Regions from separate parts of the Bacillus sp. FSL R7-0646 genome, predicted to be linked through region 2. Evidence: riboswitches for the same ligand, from Rfam matches in the RefSeq annotation. Region 2 holds a riboswitch; each other region holds the start of a gene.
The links. Region 2 has a riboswitch for S-adenosylmethionine ahead of MKY62_RS06490 (methionine biosynthesis PLP-dependent protein). Riboswitches for the same ligand answer to the same signal wherever they lie in the genome.
Positions count from the first base shown of each region.

Region 1: another riboswitch for S-adenosylmethionine. It lies ahead of MKY62_RS08765 (YezD family protein); the one in region 2 lies ahead of MKY62_RS06490 (methionine biosynthesis PLP-dependent protein).
Region 3: another riboswitch for S-adenosylmethionine. It lies ahead of metK (methionine adenosyltransferase); the one in region 2 lies ahead of MKY62_RS06490 (methionine biosynthesis PLP-dependent protein).
Region 4: another riboswitch for S-adenosylmethionine. It lies ahead of metN (methionine ABC transporter ATP-binding protein MetN); the one in region 2 lies ahead of MKY62_RS06490 (methionine biosynthesis PLP-dependent protein).

Region 1 covers NZ_CP150217.1:1,706,587-1,711,161, forward strand. Annotated here, with positions in the region: gene MKY62_RS08745 (dihydroorotate dehydrogenase electron transfer subunit) at 1-349, shown strand, start outside; gene MKY62_RS08750 (dihydroorotate dehydrogenase) at 349-1,284, shown strand; gene pyrF (orotidine-5'-phosphate decarboxylase) at 1,253-1,972, shown strand; gene pyrE (orotate phosphoribosyltransferase) at 1,969-2,598, shown strand; SAM riboswitch class I at 2,761-2,867, shown strand; gene MKY62_RS08765 (YezD family protein) at 2,944-3,087, shown strand; gene MKY62_RS08770 (phosphoadenylyl-sulfate reductase) at 3,175-3,876, shown strand; gene MKY62_RS08775 (inorganic phosphate transporter) at 3,888-4,575, shown strand, end outside.
Region 2 covers NZ_CP150217.1:1,291,146-1,295,720, forward strand. Annotated here, with positions in the region: gene MKY62_RS06470 (esterase family protein) at 1-223, opposite strand, end outside; gene MKY62_RS06475 (helix-hairpin-helix domain-containing protein) at 335-790, opposite strand; gene MKY62_RS06480 (DinB family protein) at 802-1,290, opposite strand; gene MKY62_RS06485 (YafY family protein) at 1,371-2,318, opposite strand; SAM riboswitch class I at 2,446-2,562, shown strand; gene MKY62_RS06490 (methionine biosynthesis PLP-dependent protein) at 2,628-3,752, shown strand; gene metC (cystathionine beta-lyase) at 3,742-4,575, shown strand, end outside.
Region 3 covers NZ_CP150217.1:3,069,418-3,073,992, reverse strand. Annotated here, with positions in the region: gene pckA (phosphoenolpyruvate carboxykinase (ATP)) at 78-1,661, opposite strand; SAM riboswitch class I at 1,856-1,993, shown strand; gene metK (methionine adenosyltransferase) at 2,385-3,587, shown strand; gene asnB (asparagine synthase (glutamine-hydrolyzing)) at 3,817-4,575, shown strand, end outside.
Region 4 covers NZ_CP150217.1:3,289,656-3,294,230, forward strand. Annotated here, with positions in the region: gene metQ (methionine ABC transporter substrate-binding lipoprotein MetQ) at 19-849, opposite strand; gene MKY62_RS17160 (methionine ABC transporter permease) at 863-1,531, opposite strand; gene metN (methionine ABC transporter ATP-binding protein MetN) at 1,524-2,549, opposite strand; SAM riboswitch class I at 2,666-2,773, opposite strand; gene MKY62_RS17170 (SCP2 sterol-binding domain-containing protein) at 2,957-3,304, opposite strand; gene MKY62_RS17175 (thioredoxin family protein) at 3,426-3,734, opposite strand; gene MKY62_RS17180 (toprim domain-containing protein) at 3,760-4,104, opposite strand; gene MKY62_RS17185 (YusG family protein) at 4,167-4,403, opposite strand; gene gcvH (glycine cleavage system protein GcvH) at 4,457-4,575, opposite strand, start outside.

The DNA of each region.
Region 1 (4,575 bases), 420 kb from region 2:
ATTTGCTTCTGCAAAAGATGTCTTTTACGAACAGGAATTCAGCCGTTTCGGCCGGGTGTATGTGGCAACCGCAGACGGCACCCGCGGTTCAAAGGGATTTGTTACAGATGTCATTGAAAACGAGGGGCTTCAGTTTGACTGCATAATGGCCTGCGGACCGACGCCGATGCTGAAAGCTTTAAAACAGCGCTATCCGGATAAAGAGGTATATCTGTCAATGGAGGAGCGCATGGGATGCGGGATCGGCGCTTGCTTTGCCTGTGTCTGCCATACGGAAGAAAGCGAAACGTCTTATGTGAAGGTATGCCTTGACGGTCCTGTTTTCAAAGCCCAGGAGGTGCTGTTATGATGCTTGAAATCAATTTGCCGGGCCTTCAATTGAAAAATCCGATCATGCCGGCCTCAGGCTGCTTCGGATTCGGGAGAGAATTTGCGAACTTTTACGATCTTTCGCGTCTCGGTGCGATCATGATTAAAGCGACGACGAGCGAGCCGCGCTTCGGGAATCCGACGCCGCGCGTCGCCGAGACGCAAGCCGGCATGCTTAATGCCATCGGCCTGCAAAATCCGGGTTTAAAGGCTGTCATGGAACGCGAATTGCCGTGGCTCGAACAGTTCGATACACCGATTATCGCCAATGTCGCCGGCTCGCAGATCGAGGAATATGTTGAGGTGGCTGAAGAAATCAGCAAAGCGCCAAACGTTCATGCGCTCGAGCTGAATATTTCCTGTCCCAATGTGAAAACCGGAGGCATCGCCTTCGGCACGCAGCCGGAAATGGCCGGCGAGCTGACGAAAGCGGTGAAAGAGGTTGCGAGCGTCCCCGTCTATGTGAAGCTGTCGCCGAACGTCGCGAACATTACCGACATCGCTCTTGCCATAGAAGAAGCGGGAGCGGACGGTTTGACGATGATCAACACGCTGATCGGGATGCGGCTCGACTTAAAAACGGGAAAGCCGATTTTGGCGAACAAAACCGGCGGATTATCAGGACCTGCCGTTAAACCGGTGGCCATCAGAATGGTGCATGAAGTCAGCCAAAAGGTCAGCATTCCGATCATCGGCATGGGCGGCGTCCAGTCAGCCGAAGATGTGCTTGAGTTTTTGCTGGCGGGTGCGAGCGCAGTCGCCGTCGGCACGGCAAACTTCGTTAATCCGTTTGCTTGTCCCGACATCATCGACGATTTGCCGCGCGTTTTAGAAAAATACGGATACCGTTCGTTGAACGAGTGTATCGGAAGGAGCTGGAAGGATGAACAATACGCCGCCCATCATCGCGCTTGATTTTGCATCAGCACAGGAAACATATGCGTTTTTGGACCGGTTTCAAGGAGAAGAGCTGTTCGTTAAGGTGGGCATGGAGCTTTTTTATCAGGAAGGACCTGCCATCCTTGAAAATCTGCAGGAGCGCGGCTGCCGCATTTTCCTCGATCTAAAGTGCCACGACATTCCAACGACCGTATACAAGGCGATGAAAAGGCTGGCGGGATTTGGCGTCAGTCTTGTCAATGTGCACGCAGCAGGCGGAAAGCAAATGATGGAGTCGGCGCTTGAAGGCCTTGAAGCGGGGACTCCGGCAGGCCAAAAACGCCCTTCATTAATTGCCGTGACTCAGCTGACAAGCACGTCCTCAGAAATGCTTCAGCGTGAGCTCCTGATTGAAACGCCGCTTCTCGATACAGTTGTCCACTACAGCCGGCTGGCTGAAGAAAGCGGTCTTGACGGCGTCGTCTGCTCCGTTCATGAAGCCGAACACATTTACCGGGCTGTGTCTGTAGATTTTCTGACCGTGACACCCGGAATTCGCATGGCAGATGACAAAAACAACGACCAGGTCCGGGTGGCGACGCCTGGCTACGCAAGGGAAAAAGGCGTGTCGGCGATCGTTGTCGGCCGTTCGATTACCCAGGCGGAAGATCCTGTGTCAGCCTACAGAAGAATAGGACATGAGTGGGAGGGAACCAAGGCATGAAAACAGACATTGCAAACCATTTATTAAAAATCAAAGCGGTTTTCCTGCGCCCGAACGAACCGTTTACATGGGCGAGCGGCATTCTGTCGCCCATCTACTGCGACAACCGTTTGACGCTTTCATATCCGGAAGTAAGAGATGATATCGCTTCAGGGCTTGCCGGACTGATTCAAGACAAATTTCCCGGAGCCGAGATGATCGCCGGTACAGCGACCGCGGGAATCCCTCATGCCGCGCTTGCCGCTGACAGGCTGAGCCTGCCGATGTGCTACGTCAGAAGCAAACCGAAGGCGCACGGCAAAGGAAACCAAATTGAAGGGGCCGTTGTAAAAGGACAGAAAGTCGTTGTGATCGAAGATTTAATTTCAACGGGAGGAAGCGTTCTTGAAGCCGCCGCCGCCCTCACAGAGGCGGGATGTGAAGTGCTCGGCGTCGCCGCCATTTTCACTTACGGGCTTCCAAAAGCCGCCGCCGCCTTCAGCGAAGCAGGCGTTGAATACCACACGCTGACTGATTACGATACGCTGACCGAGGCTGCGCTTGCCGGTGGATATATTACTGAACAGGATGCCGCCAAACTGAAAGAATGGAAAGCGGATCCTGAAAGCAAGTCTTGGATGAACTGATGATCAAAGCCGTATTCTCCAAATGGGAGAACGGCTTTTTTGCGCCTTTTTGCCGTTTTTAAAATAGTAAAATCGGATTATTTTTATTTTTTATTAATCCTATAAAAAAAGTCGGGTTGACTTTTATTCGAATTGTGCTAAAATTTTAAAATAACAAAAGCAAACTTATCAAGAGCGGTGGAGGGACTGGTCCGATGAAACCCGGCAACCTGCGTGTGAAGCGTAAGGTGCTACTTCCAGCAAAATGCCCTCATTTTGAGAGATAAGGAATAGCGGAGTTCCTCGTCTTTCTTTCAAAATTGGAAGAAAGATTTTAATTTTTTAGGGGCAGAGGAGGAGCTAGAAGTGAAGACAGATGAACAGCTTGAAAAGGTGATCATCAAAATGAAAGACATGCTGAAAGACATGAATTACGGATCGATCACATTCGTTGTTCAGGACGGCAAAGTCATTCAAATCGAAAAAAATGAAAAAATAAGATTGAAATAGCTGACTAGACAAACTAGAGGCGGTTTTCACAGTTTTTTTTTCTGCTGGAAGCCGTTTTTTTGTTGGCGAAAAAAGGGGGAACCGAAAATTTTTACTTACAGCACATGGGAGGAACCAAACATCTCTTTTCAGGAAGATGACTCTTATAAAGGAGCGCTGTCTGTCCTGAAATGGGCGTACGGACATTACGGGGATCAGCTCGTATACGCGTGCAGCTTCGGAATTGAGGGGATCGTCCTGATCGATTTGATTTATAAGGTGAAAAAAGATGCAGTTATCGTTTTTCTTGATACAGGGCTTCATTTTAAAGAAACGTATGAAACGATCGACGCCGTCAAAGAACGATATCCAGGCCTTCAGATTATCATGAAAAAACCGGAGCTTACCGTCGAAGAGCAGGCGAAAGAATATGGGGACGAACTATGGAAGACCGCTCCGAATTCCTGCTGCGAAATGAGGAAGGTCATCCCTCTCCGCGAGACGCTTTCAGGCTACCCGGCGTGGCTGTCTGGTCTGCGCCGCGAGCAATCGCCCGGACGGAGCAAAACGAATTTTTTGAACAAAGATGAAAAATTCAAGTCTATCAAAGTTTGTCCGCTCATTCATTGGACGTGGAAGGATATTTGGAGATATGTGACAAAGCACGATCTCCCATACAATCCGCTTCATGATCAAGGCTATCCGAGCATCGGCTGCGCTCCGTGCACCTCTCCGGCCTTTACAATGGATGATCTTCGATCCGGCCGCTGGAACGGATCGGCTAAAACAGAATGCGGATTACACGAGTAAGGAGATGAGTCATGGAACTTGCCGCCATTTTATTTAGCATGTTTTTTGCGATGAATATCGGAGCGAGCGGTGCAGCTGCTTCAATGGGGATCGCCTATGGATCTGAAGCTGTCAAAAAGAAGTTTCACGCCCTCCTGATCTGTGCAGCGGGCGTTCTCTCGGGCGCTGTCATCGGCGGAGGAAACGTCGTGAAAACGATCAGTTCAGGCATCATTCCCGAACGGGTGATTTCGCTTGAAATCGTCTGCATTATTATCGGATCAGCGGCGCTGTCGCTCTTTATCGCAAATGTACTCGGCATTCCGCTTTCGACAAGTGAAGTGACAGTCGGATCTGTTGTCGGAGTAGGTGTCGCATACCAGGTTTTGTATGTCAAATCTTTGCTTGTCATCGTCTCATTTTGGGTCATTGTACCAATCGTCGCTTTTGCATTTACATTTGCGATGGCAAAAATCATGAAAAAAACGATCAAACGTCCAGCCTCGGGAAAAAAAGCAAAGGTTTTGGCGGTCATTCTATTGATCACAGGGTTTTTTGAAGCCTTCTCAGCGGGCATGAACAATGTCGCAAACGCTGTCGGACCTCTGGTGGCGGCGCATGTTTTGACAGTCGGGGAAGGAACGCTCTACGGCGGGCTGTTTGTCGCGCTGGGCGCCCTTTTACTGGGCAGGCGCGTTCTTGAAACAAACGGCAAAAAGA
Region 2 (4,575 bases):
CGATGATGATGCTTCTTTCGATTTCGCCGTTCGCCAGCAGTTCTTCCACCTGTCTGCTGATGCGCCCGAGGCGGAAATAGTCATGTCCATCCTGTGCGATGATCACATGATATTTGTAAAGCGGCGAGAAGGATGACGGCAAATAGACGAGAAGCTCCATTTCCTCGCCGAGCTCTTCCGAAAAAAGCTTCTTCTCCTGAATGACTCCTGTTTTCATAGCCAAGATGAATTCCTCCAGAAATAATGTTTGTGAACGTTTCCATTCATTTTAACACGAAATTCTCTTGTGAAAGAAGCGAAAAGGGCTGCCGAACTGTTCGGCAGCCGTGATTTTTTATGTCCGTTTTTTTTCGTACCAGGGCGTTGACGGTCTATCCGGAGGGTATCCGCAGCGTTCGCGGTACATTTTTCTTTCCTCTGTGAAATCCCACCAGCTTTTAGCGCTTTCGGGATCGTTGGCGTAATGGACGATGCATCGCAGCGCATCTTCTGCACAAGGATCTTCCCAGTAGCCTTTCAGTTTTTCGAGGCGGATGATCAAATCCGCACCTGATTCATGCTTGATGTCGCCAAGGGAATAGTAGCCCAGGTCAACGGCGCACTGCGCCATTTTCGGCCCGATGGAAGGAGCGGTTTGAAACTGGGCGAGCGCCTTGATGTATGCGGCGCGCTCCAAAGACGAACCGAGCGTATGTGCAAGGACGGACAGATCCATATATGCCGTGTTTTTTATTTTTACCTTGGCTGTCCTTAAGTTTGACCGTTCTTTTTTTGTCAGAGGCAGCTTCATATGAACACCTTTTAAAGATACAGATCGAACATGTTGACGTCATAGCCGAGCTGTTTTAAATAATTAAACAGCTGGGCCCTGTGATGGAAGACGTGGGTGAGCGTTTCCGTCAGCCAGCGGCTTTGGGTCATCCCTTCATCAAGGTAAAACGGCTTTGTTTTTTTCGTCAAAAATTCCTCGTCGGAGAGGGAAGTCATATACGTTTGAAAAGCGGCGAATCCTTTCTGCATAGCTTCAGCCATTTGGTCAGCCGACTGCAATGCACTATACTTCTTTTCAATTCGGGAGATGGCGGCCTCTTCCTTTTCCTGCATGATAGCCATGTCGGCTTCTGGGATGGCCGTCAGATGGCTTGCCAGTTCTTTCAGGCTTCGCATGCGGTCGGCGGGCCGGTAAGACCAGTCAGATTCCTTCACTTTTTTCAGAAGATGACACGTGGAGCGGATGCCCGTCTCCATCTCGTGGAACAAATCGCTCCGCAGGGCTTGAACTTGCTTCATTTGCTTCATCCTTTACATTTTGCTTTATTCTAAAAGTATCACCTAATCCTGACAGGCTTTGTCACGATTCTTAAAAAAAGTCAGTCGTACCTTGCTAAAATGTCAGCAGCCTTCCGTTTCAGCTGAAGCTTGATTTCTGCGGGTTCTTTGACAGTTGCCTCAGTGCCGAGGTTCCACAAAAGTTCCCCGAAATACTCAAGTTCTGGTCTGGGGAGGTTTGCATCGATCGCCCCCGTTCCGTCATCCCGCATGGTGAGGATCTTGAATAAGTCCACATCAGCCGCAGCCCGCCTGGCTCCTCTGCGTGTCAGTTCCGCTTGCAGCCGCACCGGTTCAGGGCACTCGCTCTCCGAATGTTTGATCCAGCTGAGAACCGATGGATAGGGAAGCTGGCGGGCCAGCGGGCTGGCCGCTTTTTCCGCCCGAAGGATGCGGTCGGCGCGGAACAGTCTGAACGCCTGCCTTTTAAAGCAATAGGCCGGACAGTACCAGAAGCCGTTCCAGCTGAACAAGCCGATGGGCTGGATGGATCTCTCCGCGCAATCGTCTGTTCCGTCATAAACGACCGTCAAAACGGATTGATTGATGGCTGCATCAAGAAGCGTTTCTAAATGTTCGGCGGCTTTTGGACGATGCGGATTCCAGAACACGATTCTGTCTTTCATCGCATCAATCCGCTCCTGTGTTTCCACGGGAAGGTGGCGGTAGAACTTTTTTAAAACCATCCGCGTTTCCGCATCAAAGGGAAGCGATCCGAAAAACTGCAGAGATTGATACGCGAAAAACATAGCCGCCGCCTCTGATTGTGTAAAAAAGAGCGGCGGAAGCACAGGTTCATTCAGCAAATAATAGCCTCCGTTCGCGCCTGTTTCAGAATAGATCGGGACGCCGAGCGCGCTCAGCTCGTCCAGATCGCGGAGAATCGTGCGGTAGGAAACCCCGAATTCTGCTGCGAGCTCCCCGGCCGTAAATTTTCGTTTTGTATGAACGGTCATCATCAATTCGATTAATCGCTCTGTTTTTGGCATCTGATTCCTCCGGTTCCGTCGTTTGGTTTCATCATACCATGTTCAATATGAGGAAAGATTTAAAAATGACCCTTGAAAAATGTCTTGACTTAGGTTAAAGTAAAGAACAATCAGAAAATTGAAGAGATTCTTATCACGAGAGGTGGAGGGACTGGCCCTTTGAAACCTCAGCAACCGGTCTGCACTGACGATGTCAGTGTACCAAGGTGCTAAATCCAGCAAGCAGATGCTTGGAAGATAAGAAGAAGCGCATAATCCCCCTTCTTCTTATGAAGAAGGGGTTTTTTATTTTTAAAAGGATGGTGTCATATGACTGAACATGTACAAACAACGCTGGCGCAAATCGGCAACCGCAGTGATGAAATAACGGGAACTGTCAATCCTCCCGTTTATTTCTCTTCTGCGTACAGGCACAAAGGGATCGGGGAATCCACAGGGTTTGATTACATTCGCACAAAAAATCCGACAAGACAGCTTGTTGAAGATGCAATCGCGAAACTCGAAGGGGGAACGCGCGGCTTTGCGTTCAGTTCCGGTATGGCTGCCATTCAGACGATCATGGCTCTGTTTCAAAGCGGGGATGAGCTCATCGTTTCGTCCGATTTATATGGGGGAACGTACCGCCTTTTTGAAAACGAATGGAAGAAATACGGACTTCGCTTTTTCTACGACGATTTTTCAGACGAAGACTGTATCAAGTCGAAAATCACGAACAATACAAAGGCACTGTTTGTAGAAACGCCGACAAATCCGCTCATGCAGGAAGCTGATATTCAAAAAATCGCGCAAATCGCTAAAGAGCACGACTTGCTGCTCATTGTTGACAATACGTTCTATACACCGGTTCTGCAAAAGCCGATTGAGCTCGGCGCTGATCTTGTCATTCACAGCGCGACGAAGTATTTGGGCGGTCATAACGATCTTTTGGCGGGGCTTGTCGTTGCAAAAGGCGAAGAGCTGTCTGAGGAAATGTTCCAGCACCAAAACGCCATCGGCGCGGTTTTATCGCCGTTCGATTCATGGCTCTTAATGAGAGGGATGAAGACGCTCGCTCTCAGGATGAGACAGCATCAGGAAAACGCGCGGGAACTTGCGGCCTTTTTGGAAGAGCAGGAGGAAATTGCCGATGTTCTTTATCCGGGAAAAGGCGGCATGCTGTCATTCCGCGTTCAAAAAGAAGAATGGGTTAATCCGTTGCTGAAAAATCTCAAGACGATCTGTTTCGCCGAAAGCCTCGGCGGAGTCGAAAGCTTCATCACCTATCCGGCGACACAGACCCATATGGATATCCCGGAAGACATCCGAATTGCAAACGGCGTCTGCAACAGACTTCTGCGCTTTTCAGTCGGAATCGAACACGTCTCCGATTTAAAGCAGGATCTAAAAGCTGCGCTGGAAAAAGTAAAAGGGGAGGCGGTTCCGCATGAGTCATGAAAACTGGACGCTTGAAACAAGGCTTGTTCATAACCAAAATAAAACGGACGGAGCAACCGGAGCCGTCAGCGTGCCGATCCAGCACGCATCAACCTTTCATCAAGATTCTTTTGACAAATTCGGCGAATATGACTACAGCCGGTCAGGCACACCGACAAGAACGTCGCTTGAAGACACGATAGCCGAGCTTGAGGGAGGGACGAGGGGATTTGCTTTTTCATCCGGAATGGCCGCGATTTCCACCGCCTTTCTGCTTTTGTCAAAGGGCGATCACGTGCTTGTCACAAAAGATGTGTACGGCGGCACTTACCGGATGATTACGGAAGTGCTGAGCCGCTTCGGGATTGAACATACTTTCGTCGATATGACGGATTTAAATGAAATTGCTTTAAACATAAAGGAAAATACAAAAGTCATCTACCTTGAAACACCGTCAAATCCGACGCTCGGCATTACGGATATCAGAGGCGTCGTCAAGCTTGCCAAGGCGCACGGCTGTCTGACGTTTCTTGACAACACGTTTATGACCCCGGCGCTGCAGCGGCCGCTCGAGCTCGGCGTCGATATTGTGCTTCACAGCGCGACGAAGTTTTTAAGCGGACACAGCGACGTATTATCAGGCCTTGCCGTCGTGAAAGACAAAAAGCTCGGAGAAGAACTCTATAAGCTGCAAAATTCGTTCGGCGCTGTTCTCGGCGTCCAAGACTGCTGGCTTGTGCTGAGAGGGCTGAAGACGCTCCAAGTGCGGCTTGAAAAAGCAAGCAGGACGGCTCAGCAGCTCGCCGAATTTTTCGAAAAACATCCGGCCGTCAAACAAGTGTAT
Region 3 (4,575 bases), 1.8 Mb from region 2:
TCGGCCGCTGATAGGCGAAGAGGTTTTCGATAAACTGGATCAGCGCAGAAGATCTGCGCTGATGCAAGCAGGCTGAGTTAAACGAGCGGTCCTCCGGCTTTTTCGATGTTTTCCGTATTGGAGAACTTTTTGAAATTCTGTTTGAATGCTTTCGCCAGGTGGATCGCTTTTTCCTCGTATTCGTTTTCATCTGTCCAAGTTTTGGCCGGGTCAAGCACTTGATCAGGCACACCCGGAACGTGGACAGGTGAATGAAGTCCGAAAATGCGGTCAGTCCTCATTTCGGCTTTATCCAGTTCTCCTTCTATTGCGGCCTGAACCATCGCTCTCGTATATGCGAGGCTCATTCTTTCCCCGGTTCCGTATCCGCCGCCGGTCCAGCCTGTATTGACGAGAAAGACGCCGACCCCGTGCTCATCGATTTTTCTTCCGAGCATTTCAGCGTACACATGTGCCGGAAGCGGGAGGAACGGTGAACCGAAGCAGGTCGAGAATGTGGCTTCAGGAGTGGTGATCCCGCGTTCGGTGCCGGCGAGCTTGCTTGTATATCCGCTCAGGAAATGATACATGGCTTGTTCTTTCGTTAACTTGCTGATCGGAGGAAGCACGCCGAAAGCATCTGCGGTCAAAAATACGATGGTCTGCGGGTGCGCTGCGATGCTCGGCTTGACGATGTTGTCAATCGCGTCAATCGGGTAAGCCGCTCTCGTGTTTTCCGTGTAGAATGAGTCGGAATAGTCCGGCTCTCCGGTTTTGCTGTCAACCACGACATTTTCGAGAACGGAACCGAAGCGGATCGCATTGTAAATCTGCGGTTCTTTTTCTTCGCTTAAGTTAATGCATTTGGCGTAGCAGCCTCCTTCAATGTTGAAAACGCCTGTGCTGGACCAGCCGTGTTCGTCGTCGCCGATCAGCTTCCGCTTCGGATCGGCGGAAAGCGTCGTTTTGCCTGTACCTGACAATCCGAAGAAGAGAGCAGTTCCGCCTTCCTCGCCAATGTTTGCCGAACAGTGCATCGGTAGAATGTTTTGTTCAGGCAGAAGAAAATTCATAATAGAAAAAATCGATTTTTTCATCTCTCCGGCATATTCGGTGCCTCCGATTAAGATCGTCCGCTTCTCAAACGACACGATGATAAACGTTTCAGATCTGGTTCCGTCAACGAGCGGATCGGCTTTGAAATGCGGAGCTGAAAGAATCGTAAACGGCTGTTCTTCAGGTTTTTTATCATGTTCTTCAGGTCTGATGAACAACTGTCTTGCAAACAGGTTGTGCCAGGCGAACTCGTTGACAACAGTAATCGGAAGCCGGTATTTTTCGTCTGCTCCTGCAAACCCTTCAAATACATACAATTCATCGCGTTCCTTTAAATAGCCGAGCACTTTTGCGTACAGCCGGTCAAAGGCGGCTTCTGAAATCGGCTGGTTTACTGCGCCCCAATCGATTTTGTCCTTTGTGCTCGCTTCTTCCACAATGAATTTGTCTTTTGGCGAGCGGCCGGTGTATGTACCGGTTGTTGCCCGCACGGCTCCGGAAGATGTCAAGACTCCTTCTTTGCGCTCAAGGATCTTTTCAACCAAATGGGGAACGGATAAGTTCATCTGAACGTTTTCGCCCGTTAATAGCGTTTGTAAGTCAGTTGTTAAATCTACAGAATTCATAAAAAACCTTCCTTTGCGTGTTTTTTAATGTGTATAACATTAATGTAGAATTAGTATAACACATTTACTCTTATAGTCTATACCGTTTCTTCATTTTTCGTTCGGGTTTTTTCTCGTAGGACAAGTTCAAATTTATTTCGGCCGATATTGACATAACAAGCCATTTTAAGATAAGATATTTCATTGAGCGGATACTCTTATCCCGAGCTGGTGGAGGGACAGGCCCAATGAAACCCAGCAACCGGTTTCTCTTATTAATGGAAAAAAACAGTTTCTGAGACAACTACGGTGCTAACCTGATGCAAGGTGTTCAATACCTTGAGCGATAAGAGTGAAAGGCACGCAATACCAGACCCTTTCCTCACCGAATAGGAAAAGGTTTTTTTATTGCATAAATCGAGATCCAAAAATTGCTAAAAAAACTGCCTTCAGGAGGAAGGTACTGGGCGTTTTTCACAGGACGTGAAAGGTTTTAGCCGAGTATCAAGCAGGAGGAAGGTACTGGGCGTTTTTCACAGGACGTGAAAGGTCTAGCCGGGCAACCAGTCAGGAAAAATTCTGCTAAGGGGAATTTCGACTCAGAATCTCGTCAAGAATAGCATAATGGAAATTGTTTCAAAACGAGAGCGTATGAAGCCCGAGTATCGTCATATAATCAAGAGGGACGAGTTCCGTATCATACTTAAGATCACGGCTGATCTTCATATACAGGAGGAAACATAAATGAGCAAAAACCGTCGGTTATTTACATCAGAGTCAGTTACGGAGGGACATCCGGACAAAATTTGCGACCAGATTTCGGATAGTATATTAGACGAAATTTTAAAGAAAGATCCGAATGCCCGCGTTGCCTGTGAAACATCTGTGACAACCGGATTGGTGCTGGTAAGCGGTGAAATCACGACGTCCACATACGTCGATATTCCGAAAACAGTCCGCGAAACGATTAAAGAAATTGGCTACACACGTGCAAAATACGGTTTTGATGCCGAAACTTGCGCGGTCTTAACGTCTATAGATGAACAGTCTCCAGACATTGCAATGGGAGTCGACCAGGCGCTTGAAGCGCGTGAAGGAGCAATGAGCGACGCTGAAATTGAAGCGATCGGAGCCGGAGACCAAGGTTTAATGTTCGGTTTTGCCTGCAACGAAACAAAGGAACTTATGCCGCTGCCGATTTCGCTTGCCCATAAATTGTCTCGCCGTTTGACAGAAGTCCGCAAAGAGGAAATTCTGCCGTATCTGCGTCCGGACGGAAAGACACAGGTAACCGTTGAGTATGATGAGAACAACAAGCCGATTCGCATCGATACAATCGTCATTTCGACTCAGCATCATCCTGAGATTTCGCTTGAACAAATCCAGCGCAATCTGAAAGAGCACGTCATCAATCCGGTAGTTCCAAAAGAGCTGATCGATGAAAACACGAAATACTTCATTAATCCTACGGGCCGTTTTGTTATCGGCGGACCGCAGGGGGATGCCGGTTTAACAGGGCGCAAAATCATCGTTGACACCTATGGCGGCTATGCCCGTCACGGAGGCGGAGCGTTTTCCGGCAAGGATGCGACAAAGGTTGACAGATCTGCAGCTTATGCAGCGAGATATGTAGCGAAAAATATCGTCGCCGCAGGCCTTGCTGATTCCTGTGAAGTACAGCTTGCCTACGCGATCGGTGTCGCTCAGCCGGTGTCCATTTCAATCGATACATTCGGTACAGGCAAAGCGAGTGAAGAAACATTGATCGAAGTGGTTCGCAAAAACTTTGATCTAAGACCTGCCGGCATTATTAAAATGCTCGATCTTCGCCGTCCGATTTACAAACAAACGGCAGCTTACGGACATTTCGGCCGCCTCGATCTCGATCTGCCTTGGGAGCGCACAGACAAAGCAGATCAGCTGAAGAAAGATGCATTAGGAGAATAACAACCGCATAGCCGCTTTAATAAGCGGCTTTGTTTTTCGATGGCAAAATGCGGGCGGATGTTGAAACTTGAAAAATATCCAGATTTAATATTGATGTGATATTGCCAGATACAAATATTTTAATATGAACATTTTTCAAGTTTCTTGAAACGTTTTTCTTTAAACACTTGTCTAATCAAGAAGCAGACTTTGATTTCTGCACGAAATTTAAAAAATCGGAGGCAATACTATGTGTGGATTTGTAGGGGTATTCAATCATCGCCCATCATCCGAGACAGCAGCACAGGAAGAACTGATTAAACAAATGAATGAAATGATTGTACACCGCGGTCCGGACGATGATGGGTACTATCATGATGAGCATGTAGGCTTCGGATTTAGAAGGCTCAGCATCATCGATGTGGAAAATGGAGGACAGCCTCTGTCTTATGAAGACGACTCCTATTGGATTATTTTTAATGGAGAAATCTATAACTATATAGAACTGAAAGACGAACTTCTTTCTAAAGGATACGAGTTCAAAACCGATTCAGATACGGAAGTTTTGCTTGCGACTTACCGCCACTACAAACAGGAAGCCGCTTCAAAGCTGCGCGGTATGTTTGCTTTTTTAATCTGGGATAAAAAAGAGCAGCTTCTATACGGAGCGCGCGATCCGTTCGGCATTAAGCCGCTCTATTTTACGAAAACGGACGGCCACGTTTATTTTGCGTCAGAAAGAAAGAGCCTGATGGCTGTCGATGCTGACTTGGAATTGAATGAAAAAGCGCTTCAGCAGTATACATCGTTCCAATTCGTTCCGGAGCCTGAGACGCTGGACAAAAAGGTGCAAAAAGTAGAGTCGGGCCATCAGTTTACCGTCCGCCCGGGTGAGGATATTCAATTTAAAACATACTGGAAAGTTCAATTCAAGCCGGTTCAGACAGAAGAAGACAAGCTTGTTCAGGAAGTAAGAGACGCGATCTTTGATTCTGTAAAAGTTCATATG
Region 4 (4,575 bases), 2.0 Mb from region 2:
ACCGGGGTGTTCTTTCATTTACTCAGATACAGAAATGACAGAGCCTTTATATTTTTTGTCGATGAACTTTTTGATGTCGTCAGAGCGCAATACTTCCATCAGAGCTTTTACTTTGTCAGAATCTTCGTCGCCTTTGCGGACGGCGATGATGTTAGCGTAAGGATTGTCTTTTGGAGACTCAAGTTCGATTGAATCAGTTTTCGGATTCAGCTTGTTTTGGATCGCATAGTTCACATTGATGAACACTGCGTCTGCTTCATTAGCTTCGTATGCTTTTGCCGTCATTTCAGGCGCCACATCATTTTTGATTTTCAGGTTTTTCTTGTTTTCTGTAATATCTTTTACTGTCGCATCTACTTTTTCAATGCCTGATTTCAGCTTGATCAGTCCCGCATTTTCAAGCATTGCAAGCATGCGGCCCTGTTCAGCGGCATTGTTGCTCATAATAATTTTTGCACCGTCAGGAAGGTCTTTTAAAGATTTATACTTTTTAGAGTAAATGCCGAATGGCTCAAGGTGTACCGCACCGACGTTGACTAGATCGTAATCTTTGTTTTCTTTCATTTCCTGTTCAAGGTAAGGGACGTGCTGGAAGTAGTTCGCATCAAGATCTTTTGTAGCGAGCGCTTTGTTGATCAGTTTGTAGTCCGTGAAATTTTTGATTTTAAGCTCATAGCCTTTTTCTTTCAAAAGCGGTTTTGCTTCTTCAAGGATTTCGGCGTGAGGCGTCGGCGTCGCTCCGACTGTAATGACTTTGCTGTCTTTATCTCCTTCGCTGCTGGAAGATCCGCAAGCGGCCAAAACGCCTGCAAAAATGATGAATAAAGCTGTTAATAAACCTTTTTTCATGTTGGTGTCCTCCCTAACGTTTGTCTAATTTATTTGTTATAAAATCCCCGATAAATTGGATGATGAACACAATAGCTAAGATGAAAATAGTGGCGATCAGTATAATATCGGGATTGTTCATCTGAAAGCCGTTTACATAGGCAAGGTTCCCGAGTCCGCCTGAACCGATTGCTCCGGCCATCGCTGTCGAACCGATCAGTGCAATGGCTGTAACCGTAATGCCTGAGATCAGCGCCGGCATCGATTCGGGCAGGAGCACTTTAAATATGATCGTCGATGTTTTTGCCCCCATCGATTTCGCTGCTTCAATCACGCCTTTGTCGACCTCGCGCAAAGCAATTTCAACCAGGCGGGCATAGAACGGAGCGGATGCGATAATCAAAGCCGGAAGAGCGGCATTCGGCCCCAGAATCGTATTCATTAAAAACTTTGTGAAACCGAGCAGCAAAATAATCAATATGATAAAAGGAATAGACCTGAACACATTGACGATTGCCGAGATTACACCGTTAACGACTCGGTTCTGCCAAATGTTGCCTTTTGAAGTCAAATAGAGCAGCATGCCGAGAATCACTCCGATGATAAAAGCAAACAATAGGGAAATTCCTGTCATATATATCGTTTCATACGTTGCTTCCCACAGCTGCTCCATATCTACGTTTGGAAACAGTTTTTCAAACATTCGTGATCACCTCTGCTTCTACCTGGCGGCTCTTGATGAAATCGACCACGTCATTGACCTCGTTTTCACGTCCGTCGACATGTATGAACAATGAACCGTATGCACCGTCCTGAGTCTGCGAGATTTTGCCTTGAAGGATGTTGACTTCAACATCGAACTTCCGAATGATCTGCGTGATCAGCGGCGATTCGGCCGCTTCGCCGACGAAAGTGAGCTTGATCGTCCGCCCGGATGTCGTTTCTTCGAGGAAATGCTTCAGCGTTTCCTTTGTTTCCACCGGTTCTGTTACCTGCTGAACAAAGCGCTTTGTCATTTCTTCCTTCGGCTTGATGAAGACGTTCAGTACATCGCCTTCTTCTACGACCTTTCCGTTTTCCATGACGGCCACTCTGTGGCAGATTTTCCTGATGACATGCATTTCATGAGTGATCAGGACAATGGTCAGTCCGAGCCTTTCATTGATATCGGACAGAAGACCCAGAATCGAATCAGTCGTCTGCGGATCAAGCGCTGATGTCGCTTCATCGCATAACAGAACTTTCGGATTGTTTGCGAGCGCCCGTGCGATGCCGACGCGCTGCTTTTGGCCTCCGCTCAGCTGTGAAGGGTAGGCGTTTTCCTTGCCTTCAAGACCGACAAGCTTAATCAGTTCAGCGACTCTTTCCAGACGTTTTGCTTTGCTGACACCGGCGATCTCCAGCGGAAACGCAATATTGTCGCGCACCGTTCTCGACCATAACAGGTTGAAATGCTGGAAAATCATGCTGATTTCCTGCCTTGCTTTCCTCAGCTTCTTCCCTTTGATCTCGCTGATTTTTCTGCCGGCTACTTCAACCGTGCCTGAAGTCGGCTGTTCAAGTCCGTTCAAGAGACGGATCAAGGAGCTTTTTCCGGCTCCGCTATATCCAATAATTCCGAAGATTTCACCTTTTTTAATCGTAAGGGTGACATCTTGGACAGCATTGACATCTCCATGCTTTGACCGATAAATCTTTGAAACATTTTGAAGATTTATCAAAAGCCATCACCTGCTTTCTTGCTCAATTCTCATAGTTGTCTAAATTCCTGATCAATCAACGAAAAAAGCCTTTCTGCACACATGAGCAGAAAGGCTTTGGAAAAGTCTGGGCCTTTCTCTCATCTTTCAAAGCATAACGCTTCGCGTGAATTGGCACCATTTCAACACGTGTTGATGGTTGCCGGGTTTCATAGGGCACTTCCCTCCACCTCTCTGGATAAGAGAAACATATATTTATTTTTTGATTATTATGATCGGAATTCTTAAAGTAGGATATCATGCGAAAAAATAGTTGTCAACTATTTTTCGTAAGACAATCGTCCTACGGCGAAAAGAGACGAGCGTAAACGCCCGTCCCTGTCTGACTAATACACGGAATGTGCCGATTTTTTGAATTTTTAAAAAGTCTATGAATAAAGATCGCTGTTTTTAAAGAAGCCGTCCGTCAGCCATAAAATCGCTTCAAGCTTCAATAAAGCTCTAAAAGAGCCTTTTACTTTAACAGTGCCGCGCTGTACGAGATGCTGCAATGAAATGTCGCCATGAAGAAGGTCAATAATCTCGCTTTGCTCTCCAAAAAAGGTCAAATGAGCTTTTTCTACAGGAGAATATTTTTCCATTTCCCCTTTTTCGTTGATTGCTAACGTAAAAGCTTCTTTCTCTCCTTGAAACGTAATCAGCAAAGCCGTTGTAGATAATAGAGGTTTTAAAAAAAGAGCCTTGCCCTCTCTTTCTATCAATCCCATTTTCTCCAACTGTATAACCTCCTGTAAATTGGTCATACTTACAGATTCTCTGTCTGCTGCAGGAGTTCCTTTAGGAATTGCTCGACAAGTTTTTGCTGGTTATTTCCCGAGAAATATGTCAAAACCGCCCTTAATCCACAAGATTTTGTTTAATCGTATCATATAAGTAGGAAACGGAGTGAAAAGCGTATTCTTTTTTGACGACTCGCCCTTTTTTGTAAAGGATAAAACACGGGACGCTTTCAATTTCCTGCTGTTTGGCAAATGACGGGGAGTAATTGAGATTGTTTTTATAAAAAGGAATGTCCTTCATCATTTCATCAACGACCTCCAGCATTCTTCCGGCCAGCTGACACGTTCCGCAGAACGGCGTGTATACATATAGAAGACAAGTTTCATGCTCTAGCCGTTTTAGCTCTTTTTCTTGAAGTTCTTGCATCTGTTGAACCGCACCTCAATACGTTTTATAATAGATATTTTGTATGTACCCGGATGTTTGAACGAAATAATACTTCTGCAACATGCTGACTCGGGGCGGAAGCGACTTCTTTGTATACTCTATCAATGTATAGATGCGAAGCTTGGGGAAGCTCCCTCTTCAGCTGCCGGCGGAGCTTTTCGCCTGATTCATCGGCATCCACCAGGATATAAACGTCTTTATCGAACAGCGTCTCAGCGAATTCATCGAGTTTTGCCTGGCTGATCGTTCCGTTTGTGCATATGATGTCCACGGGCTCTTCGATGACATGCTTCACTTTTTGCTTATCTGATTTCCCTTCGACGATCATGACTTTTTCATTTTCCGGCATATGGATCACCTTTAAAGATTTACTTGTAAAAAAAGGCAGTGAATATTCACCGCCTGACTTGATTAACACCAGCCTTGGTGGTCATCACAGTCTACATATTTAGCATCCGGTCCGCTTACGGTATCCGCCATTTTGTAAAACTTTTCATCTTGGAATGAATATCCAGATTTCAACTCGTATTGATCCTTGCCGGTCATTCGGCCGATCAGCTCATTTTCATGATACAGCTGCGTTCCGCCGTTTTTTAATCGGCTTTCCACATGTTCTGTAATATCAATACGTTCTTTTTTCAGCGTCAATTTGGACACCCCCTCCTGATATAGAGTATCCAAACGACGAATGTCTATCCTGTTTAGTCTTCTTTTATCATGTCCTCATATTGCCCGGCTGTCATCAGGTTTTCGATTTCAGAAGCGTCTGACGGCTCGACGACAATCATCCAAGCCTTTTCATACGGAGACTCGTTGACGA